2 linked regions of the Vreelandella piezotolerans genome follow. The protein of the gene in region 1 binds, or shares a complex with, the protein of each later gene. Links are inferred from orthologs where the notes say so. Each region holds a gene or a part of one and is shown on either strand. Other genes may lie near its edges.

What was found.
Region 2: the proteins of secA (region 1) and secY are in contact, whole or in part, in a crystal structure (PDB 3DIN), measured with the Thermotoga maritima proteins. The link is inferred for Vreelandella piezotolerans from one-to-one orthologs. Residues at the interface, in WP_004082002.1 of Thermotoga maritima: Glu261, Ala262, Arg263, Lys300, Ala301, Arg302, Thr303, Ile304, Ile305, Leu323, Tyr324, Asp325, Pro326, Val329, Ser330, Tyr333, Ile336, Lys340, Phe345, Val349, Glu363, Phe364, Tyr374, Ser375, Gly376, Gly377, Glu393, Ile395, Thr482, Ser483; in WP_004081795.1 of Thermotoga maritima: Glu108, Gly109, Glu110, Glu111, Ala236, Glu237, Arg238, Arg239, Ile240, Thr241, Ile242, Gln243, Tyr244, Ala245, Arg246, Arg247, Val248, Thr249, Gly250, Arg251, Arg252, Val253, Tyr254, Gly256, Ala257, Ser258, Thr259, Tyr260, Leu261, Pro262.

What each region holds. Positions count from the first base shown.
Region 1 is NZ_CP048602.1:2,289,849-2,294,475, reverse strand. What follows is about bases 1-3,257. They hold secA (preprotein translocase subunit SecA), read left to right. Parts: upstream 1-333; coding sequence 334-3,057; downstream 3,058-3,257. Other genes in these bases: argJ (bifunctional glutamate N-acetyltransferase/amino-acid acetyltransferase ArgJ), read left to right, coding at 3,095-3,257. In the rest of the region: more of argJ, read left to right, coding at 3,258-4,324; GYM47_RS10540 (Nudix family hydrolase), read left to right, coding at 4,400-4,627. UniProt on the Escherichia coli protein: Required for protein export, interacts with the SecYEG preprotein conducting channel.
Region 2 is NZ_CP048602.1:218,049-222,409, forward strand. The notes cover bases 947-3,937. They hold secY (preprotein translocase subunit SecY), read left to right. Parts: upstream 947-1,771; coding sequence 1,772-3,103; downstream 3,104-3,937. Other genes in these bases: rpsE (30S ribosomal protein S5), read left to right, coding at 947-1,144; rpmD (50S ribosomal protein L30), read left to right, coding at 1,151-1,333; rplO (50S ribosomal protein L15), read left to right, coding at 1,337-1,771; rpmJ (50S ribosomal protein L36), read left to right, coding at 3,132-3,245; rpsM (30S ribosomal protein S13), read left to right, coding at 3,367-3,723. Also shown: rplF (50S ribosomal protein L6), read left to right, coding at 1-272; rplR (50S ribosomal protein L18), read left to right, coding at 282-632; more of rpsE, read left to right, coding at 644-946; more of rpsK, read left to right, coding at 3,938-4,162; rpsD (30S ribosomal protein S4), read left to right, coding at 4,175-4,361. UniProt on the Escherichia coli protein: The central subunit of the protein translocation channel SecYEG. Consists of two halves formed by TMs 1-5 and 6-10.

The sequences.
Region 1 (4,627 bases):
CCGCTAGTTTACACCCATCCGACGCGTTGAGAAGCAGCGACCGTGGTGTTTGCATCTGCTTTTGGATGCCTGCCATGCTTCGCGCGCAGTCTCATTGGATCGCGAAGAAACGGCGCGCGCTTCGCCGCTGGTTTCATCGCCAAACGCGACGAGAGCCCCAATCCTTCCGTCGCCCGTTACCTTTTCTTCGGTTTGCGCTCCCGCTCGTCGCCGCAAGCGATGTCGTGACGCCCCGTGGCCCGCCTACTCGATAATGCCTCGCTTGATTACCACCCTTTTTGCCTGATACCTGAGCGTACCTGGATGGGGCGCTCACGATGATTTGGAAATTTCATGATTAATAATTTGTTACGTAAAGTGGTCGGCTCCAAGAACGACCGTGAAGTCAAGCGCATGCAAAAAAGTGTGCAGAGCATCAATGCATTGGAAGAGACCCTGGCGGGCCTAAGCGATGCAGAGCTTCAAGCAAAAACTCCAGAACTACGTCAGCGTCTAGACGAAGGGGCAACGCTGGACAGCCTCTTGCCCGATGCGTTTGCTGTGGTGCGCGAGGCCAGTAAGCGGGTGATGGGGATGCGTCATTTCGACGTGCAGATGGTGGGGGGTATGACCCTACACCGCGGCCGTATCGCCGAAATGAAGACTGGTGAAGGTAAAACCCTGGTCGCCACGCTCGCGGTCTATTTGAACGCGCTGACTCGCAAAGGCGTTCATGTCGTGACCGTGAACGACTACCTCGCCCGTCGCGATGCCGAATGGATGCGCCCCCTGTATGAATTTCTAGGGCTCACGGTGGGTGTTATTTTCGCCGGACAGACGGGGGAAGAGAAGCGTCACGCGTATCAATGCGATATTACCTACGGCACCAATAACGAATTTGGCTTCGACTACCTACGCGACAACATGGCGTTCTCGCTGGAAGACAAAGTCCAGCGCGGTTTGCACTACGCCATTGTGGACGAAGTCGACTCCATCTTGATCGATGAAGCGCGCACACCGCTGATCATCTCCGGTGCGGTGGACGAAAATACGGACCTCTACGGCATCGTGAATCGTTTGGCTCAGCAGCTCGAGCAGGGGGAAGTCTCCGAAGATGACGAAGCGCCAGTGAGCGGCGATTTCGTGCTCGACGAAAAGCAGAAACAGGTAGAACTGACCGAGCAAGGACACAATAAGGTCGAAGAACTCATGCGGGCCGAGGGGCTGCTGGGGGAGGGCGAATCGCTTTATGCTGCGCAAAACCTCAACTTGCTGCAGCACATGCACTCGGCGCTACGTGCGCGTCACCTCTACCACCTCGACGTGGACTACATCGTTGCGGAAGGTCAGGTCGTGATCGTCGACGAACATACCGGTCGTACCATGCCTGGGCGTCGTTGGTCCGAGGGGTTGCACCAGGCCGTCGAAGCCAAAGAAGGGGTGACGGTTCAGCGTGAAAGTCAGACGCTGGCATCCACTACCTTCCAGAACTACTTTCGTCTGTATGAAAAGCTGTCGGGCATGACGGGCACGGCGGACACCGAAGCGTTCGAATTCCGTCAAATTTACGGTCTGGACGTCATCGTCATCCCTACCAACCGTCCGTTGGCGCGCAAGGATCTCAATGATCTCGTCTACCTGAGCGCCGAAGAGAAGTACGAAGCCATCATCAAAGACGTCAAGGCAGAAACAGAGGCTGGTCGTCCTGTGCTGGTCGGTACGGCGTCGATCGAAACGTCCGAGTACCTCGCACGCCTGATGCGCAATGCAGGCTTGAAATTTAACGTGCTCAACGCAAAACAGCACCAAAGCGAAGCGGAAATCATCGCCCAGGCGGGCCGACCAGGTGCCATTACCATCGCCACCAACATGGCGGGGCGTGGGACGGACATCATGTTGGGTGGCAACTGGGAGGCCGAGGCAGCCAAGCTGCAAAACCCCAGTCAAGCCCAAATCGATACGCTCAAGGCCGAATGGCAAAAGCGCCATGATGCGGTCTTGGAAGCGGGTGGCCTGCACGTCGTGGGTTCCGAGCGGCACGAATCACGGCGTATCGATAACCAGCTTCGCGGTCGCGCCGGGCGTCAGGGGGATCCTGGCTCGACACGCTTCTTCCTCTCCTTGGAAGATAGCCTGATGCGTCTGTTTGGCTCGGATCGCGTGAAGCGTTTGATGCAGGCGTTGGGGCTCGAGCGTGGCGAGGCCATCGAGCACAAAATGGTCTCTAACGCGGTCGAGCGCGCGCAGAAGAAAGTCGAAGGCCGTAACTTCGATATCCGTAAGCAGCTACTGGAGTACGATGACGTCGCCAACGACCAGCGCCGCGTCATCTATGAGCAGCGTAACGAAATTCTCGCCTCCGACGATGTCTCCGCCGCTGTGTTAGGTATTCGTGAGGAGGTCATGGAGGAGGCGATTAGCGACTACGTGCCCCCACAAAGTCTGGCTGAGCAGTGGGATCTTCCTGGGCTGGAAGCGCATCTGAAAACGGAGTTCAATCTCGATGCTCCGGTCGTGCAGTGGGCGGACGAGGATGAGCGCTTCAGTGAAGAGAAGCTGCGCGAGCGCCTGCAAACCATGCACCGCGACGCGTACCAGGCGAAGATCGAGTCCGCTGGTGAAGCGCTGATTCGTCGCTTCGAGAAACAAGTGATGCTGCAAGTGCTGGATACCCGCTGGAAAGAGCATCTGCAGTCCATGGATCATTTGCGTCGCGGTATCCACTTGCGTGGCTATGCACAGAAAAACCCCAAGCAGGAGTACAAGCGCGAGTCCTTCGAGCTGTTCCAGCATCTGTTGACCAACATCAAAGCCGATGTCACGCGTATTCTCAGCCACGTTCAGGTGCGTCAGCCAGAAGAGGTCGATGCGCTGGAGCAGAAGCGCCGTGAAGAGCTGGCCCGTGAAAAAGCCACGGCTGCCAGCCGCCACGATGCGCCCGATGCCGAGCCTGGCGAGGCCTCGCCCGGTGCCGACGGTCGCCCGCTGCGTCGTGAAAATCCCAAAGTAGGCCGCAACGATCCTTGCGTGTGTGGTTCGGGTAAGAAATACAAGCAGTGCTGCGGAAAATTGAGCTAATCACGCGCTTTCGTCAGCGAGCGTAAAGGAGAAAAACATGGCGGTGGGACATCTTCCCTTTCCAGAATTGCCACCTCTTGACGGGGTGCGTCTAGGGACTGCAAAGGCGGGCATCAAGAAGCCGGACCGCCGTGACATGGTCGTGATCGAGCTGCCTGAGGCGGCCACCGTCGCCGGTGTGTTCACGCGCAATGCGTTTTGTGCCGCTCCCGTGGTGGTGGCTAAGACACACCTTGAGGCGTGTGCAAAGAACGGTCTGTCTGCCCGGTACTGGCTGATCAATACCGGCAATGCCAATGCGGGTACGGGTGAGTCAGGACTGCAGGATGCCTATGCCAGCTGCGCCGCGGTGGCCGAGCAAGCCGGGGTGGACGCCACCCAGGTACTGCCGTTCTCGACTGGCGTGATTGGCGAGCCATTGCCCATGGCCCGCCTTTTGGCGGGTTTGCCAAATGCGCTGGGGTCGTTGGCTGATTCAAGTCAAGCCTGGCAGCAGGCAGGGGAAGGCATTCTTACTACCGACACTCGCGCAAAAGGCGCGACGGTTAGCGTGGCGATTGGCGACCAGCAGGTGACCATCAACGGTATTACCAAAGGGTCGGGCATGATCAAACCCAACATGGCGACCATGCTGGGATTCGTCGTTACCGACGCGGCGATTGAGCAGCCCTTACTCGCCTCGCTACTCCGGGAAACGGTGGATCGCTCTTTCAACTGCATCACCGTGGATAGCGATACCTCTACCAACGATGCCTGCATGCTGGCAGCGACGGGCACGGGGGCGCGTATCGAAAGCGACGAGCATATTGTCGTGTTCCGCAATGCACTGCAGCGAGTGATGACCGAGCTAGCTCAGTCGATCATCCGCGATGGCGAGGGGGCGACTAAATTCATCACCCTGCAGGTGAACGATGCCTGCACGCGCCAAGAGGCGCTGGACGTAGCATTTACCGTGGCCCATTCGCCGCTGGTCAAAACCGCCCTTTATGCTTCCGATGCCAACTGGGGGCGTATTTTAGCGGCAGTGGGGCGGGCACCGGTGGAGTCGTTCGATGTCAGCCGTGTCGTCATCGATTTGGGCGATGTGCGACTGGTGGAGAACGGTGGCCGTGCTAATAGCTACACCGAGGCAGCTGGCAGTGCTGTCATGGCCGAGGAAGAGATTACAATTCGCATTAATTTGGGGCGTGGTGACGAGGCGGCCACTGTGTGGACCTCGGATCTGTCCCATGACTATGTGTCCATCAACGCGGATTACCGCAGCTAAGTCTGTGGCAACGTGCTAACGCAGCGAGATAGCGCCGTGCAAGCATGGCGGTGCGCACAAAGTGGATTAGACGTAATGAGTGTAATGGTAAAACGACGGGTTCATGTTGCGGCGGCTGCAATGATCAGCGCCGATCAAAAGCACGTGCTGATCGCGCGTCGGCCTTCCAACGTCGATCACGGCGGTTTATGGGAGTTTCCTGGCGGTAAACTGGCCCCCTATGAAACTGGGTTAGAAGGCCTGAAACGTGAGCTGCATGAAGAGTTGGGCGTGGAGATCGTCCGTGCTCAGCCGCTCATTCGC
Region 2 (4,361 bases), 2.1 Mb from region 1 along the record:
AAATTGTTGGCGTCGGTTATCGTGCCCAAGCTAAGGGCCAGACGCTCAATCTTTCACTGGGCTTCTCGCACCCGGTCGACTACGAACTGCCTAAGGGTGTTACGGCGGAAACGCCGAAAAATACCGTGATCGTGCTGAAAAGCGCGGACAAGCAGATGCTCGGTCAGTGCGCCGCGGAAATCCGCGCCTTCCGTCCGCCTGAGCCGTATAAAGGCAAGGGTGTACGGTACGCCGACGAGCAGGTGCGTCGCAAAGAAGCCAAGAAGAAGTAAGGCAGGGTTATGAACGCGAAGAAAGAATCTCGTCTCCGTCGTGCCCGCCGCGCTCGCGCCAAGATCCGCGAGCTGGGCGTGTATCGCCTGTGCGTCAACCGTACCCCGCGTCACATCTACGCGCAGATTATCTCGCCGGATGGTGGCAAAGTGCTGGCCAGTGCTTCTACGCTGGACAAGGCACTGCGCGAGGGTGCGACCGGCAACACAGACGCGGCTACTAAGGTCGGTGCTCTGATTGCCGAGCGCGCTAAAGAAGCAGGCATCACCCAGGTGGCCTTCGACCGTGCTGGCTTTAAGTATCACGGTCGCGTCAAGGCTCTGGCCGACGCCGCTCGTGAAGGCGGCCTGGAATTCTAAAGGGTTTTACGATGGCGAAGAACGAACAGCAAAGCGGCGATCTGCAAGAGAAGTTAGTGCAGGTCAACCGCGTCGCCAAGGTGGTCAAGGGTGGTCGTATTTTCGGCTTCACCGCACTGACCGTCGTTGGTGATGGTAAAGGTCGTGTCGGTTTCGGTCGTGGCAAGGCGCGTGAAGTGCCGGTCGCAATCCAGAAAGCGATGGATCAAGCTCGTCGCAACATGGTCAAGGTCAACCTTGCAGGCAACACGCTGCAGTACCCCGTCAAAGCCCGTCACGGCGCTTCCAAGGTGTACATGCAGCCAGCCTCCGAAGGTACCGGTATCATCGCCGGTGGCGCCATGCGCTCTGTACTAGAGCTGGCCGGTGTCCACGATGTACTGGCCAAGTGCTACGGTTCCACCAACCCGGTTAACGTGGTGCGGGCGACTGTCAAAGGTCTCTCCTCCATGCAAGCACCGGAAGACGTGGCCGCCAAACGCGGTCTGTCTGTCGAAGCGATCACGGGGTAAGGCACCATGGCAGCAACGATCAAGGTTACCCAGATCCGCAGCACCATCGGCGTTTTGCCCAAGCACAAGGCTACTATGAAGGGCCTGGGCCTGCGTCGCATCGGTCATACGGTTGAGCTGGAAGACACCCCTGCCGTACGCGGCATGATCCACAAGGTGACCTACCTTGTGCGCGTTGAGGGAGAGTAATCCATGAAACTCAATACCCTGAGCCCGGCACCGGGCTCCAAGCACGCTGAAAAGCGCGTTGGTCGTGGTATCGGTTCCGGTCTTGGTAAGACCGGTGGCCGTGGCCACAAAGGTCAGAAATCTCGCAGCGGCGGTAGCGTCAAGCCAGGTTTCGAAGGCGGTCAGATGCCGCTGCAGCGTCGTCTGCCGAAGTTCGGCTTCACGTCCGCTAAATCGCTGGTATCTGAAGAAGTCCGCCTGGCCGAGCTTGCCAAGGTTGCCGGTGACGAGGTCACCATGGAAACCTTAAAGCAAGCCAACGTGCTGAAGGATGCAACGCAACACGCGAAGATCATCCTTTCTGGCGAACTGAACAAGGCGGTTACCGTTCGTGGTATCAAGGTCACCAAAGGTGCCCGTGAAGCGATCGAAGCCGCTGGCGGCAAGGTAGAGGACTAAATGGCCAAGTCAGGAAATATGCCGGCGATGGGCAGCGGTCTGAGTGAACTGTGGGCGCGTTTGCGCTTCGTGCTCCTCGCCATCGTGGTGTACCGTATCGGTGCCCACATTCCCGTTCCCGGTATCAATCCTGACCAGCTTGCTGCCTTGTTTAGGGAGCAACAGGGCACCATCCTAGGCATGTTCAACATGTTCTCGGGTGGCGCCCTGGAGCGCATGAGCGTCCTCGCCTTGGGCATTATGCCCTACATATCGGCGTCGATTATCATGCAGCTCATGACTGCGGTCTCCCCTCATCTTGAACAGCTCAAGAAAGAGGGCGAGGCTGGCCGCCGCAAGATCAGCCAGTACACCCGCTACGGCACGGTGATACTGGCACTTGTCCAGGCTACCGGCATGTCCGTGGGTCTGGCTAGCCAAGGCATCGCTTACAGCGCTGACTTCAGCTTCTATTTCACTGCGATCATCACGTTCGTGTCGGGCGCGGTGTTTATGATGTGGCTAGGTGAGCAGATCACCGAGAAGGGGATTGGCAACGGTATTTCGCTGCTGATCTTCGCGGGGATCGTCGCTGGGCTGCCCAGTGCCGTGGGGCAAGCGTTCGAGCTTGCTCGCAATGAAGGGGCCTGGAATGTTCTTCCGCTGTTAGCGCTGTCAGTGCTAGGTATTGCCACCGTTGCGTTCGTGGTGTTCATCGAGCGCGGTCAACGCCGCCTCAAAGTGAACTATCCGCGACGCCAAGTCGGCAATAAGATGTATGCAGGCCAAAGCAGCTACTTGCCTTTGAAGGTGAACATGGCCGGTGTTATTCCAGCCATCTTTGCTTCTAGCATCCTTCTCTTTCCGGCTTCGATCGGTCAGTGGGTAGGGGCTGGCGAAGGGATGGAGTGGTTGCAGCGTGCATCACAAGCGTTAGGCCCTGGCCAACCGCTTTACATCTTGCTTTTCGCGGCGGCAGTGGTATTCTTCTGCTTCTTTTACACAGCGCTGGTCTTCAATCCCAAGGATGTGGCTGACAATTTGAAAAAGTCAGGCGCCTTCCTGCCGGGCATTCGCCCCGGCGAGCAGACCGCTCGCTATATCGACAAAGTGATGACGCGTCTCACTCTGTTCGGTGCCTTGTATATCACTGCGGTTTCCCTGATGCCCCAGTTCCTGATCGTAGCGTGGAACGTCCCGTTCTTCTTTGGCGGTACGTCGCTGCTGATCGTGGTAGTGGTCATCATGGACTTCATGGCCCAGGTGCAGTCGCATCTCATGTCGCATCAATATGACTCAGTGATGAAGAAGTCCAACCTGAAAGGCTACGGTAGCGGCGGCATCATGCGCTGAGGCGCGCCGTTGCGAATTGGAGAGAACGATGAAAGTTCGAGCTTCCGTAAAGAAGATGTGCCGTAACTGCAAGATCATTCGTCGCAATGGCGCTGTTCGCGTCATTTGCATCGAACCGCGGCACAAACAGCGTCAGGGCTAAACCTGGGCTGTATTAAGCGGGTGCCGGCATACCCCTTGCCTTAGGGCTTATAAAGGGGTATGCTGTTGCGCCTTTTGTAGATGATTAAACGAGCAAGCCGCTCAAATTTCGGAGTAAGCTGATGGCCCGTATTGCAGGCGTCAATATCCCGGACAACAAGCATGCGGCGATCTCGCTGACCTATATCTTCGGGATTGGCCGTACTCGCGCTAAGCACATTTGTGCTGCTGCCGGTATCGCGCCGACTGCCAAGATCGTAGACCTGTCCAGCGATGAGCTGGATACCCTGCGTTCTGAAGTTGGTAAGTTCACCGTAGAAGGCGACCTTCGTCGTGATGTCACGCTTAACATCAAGCGTCTCATGGACTTAGGCTGCTACCGTGGTCTGCGTCATCGTCGTAGTCTTCCGCTGCGTGGTCAGCGGACCAAGACTAACGCGCGTACCCGTAAGGGCCCGCGTAAGCCGATCCGCAAATAACACGCAGGCTCTTTCATAGAGAGCCAGCGTATAGACAGGAATAGACATCAACATGGCTAACCCGCGTAGTAACCGTAAAAAGGTTAAAAAGCAGGTAGTGGATGCCGTTGCGCATATCCATGCCTCTTTTAACAACACGATCGTGACGATCACAGACCGCCAGGGCAATGCTCTCTCTTGGGCAACTGCCGGTGGTTCGGGTTTTCGTGGTTCTCGTAAGAGCACCCCGTTCGCTGCGCAAGTGGCAAGCGAACGTGCAGCGACTGCTGCAGCCGAGTATGGTGTGAAAAACGTAGACGTGCTGGTCAAAGGCCCCGGTCCCGGCCGTGAATCCGCCGTGCGCGCACTGAATGCCGCCGGCTTCCGCGTGCAAAGCATCGTAGACGCGACGCCCATTCCCCACAATGGCTGCCGTCCGCCTAAGAAACGCCGCGTTTAAGGAGACAGATTCATGGCTCGTTATATTGGACCTAAGTGCAAATTGTCTCGTCGTGAAGGCACCGATCTCTTCCTGAAGAGTGGCGTGACTCCCTTCGAGAAGAAGTGTAAATCCGAGCAGATCCCGGGTGTACACGGCCAGCGTCGTCAGCGTCTTTCCGACTACGGCTTGCAGCTTCGTGAGAAGCAGAAAGTACGCC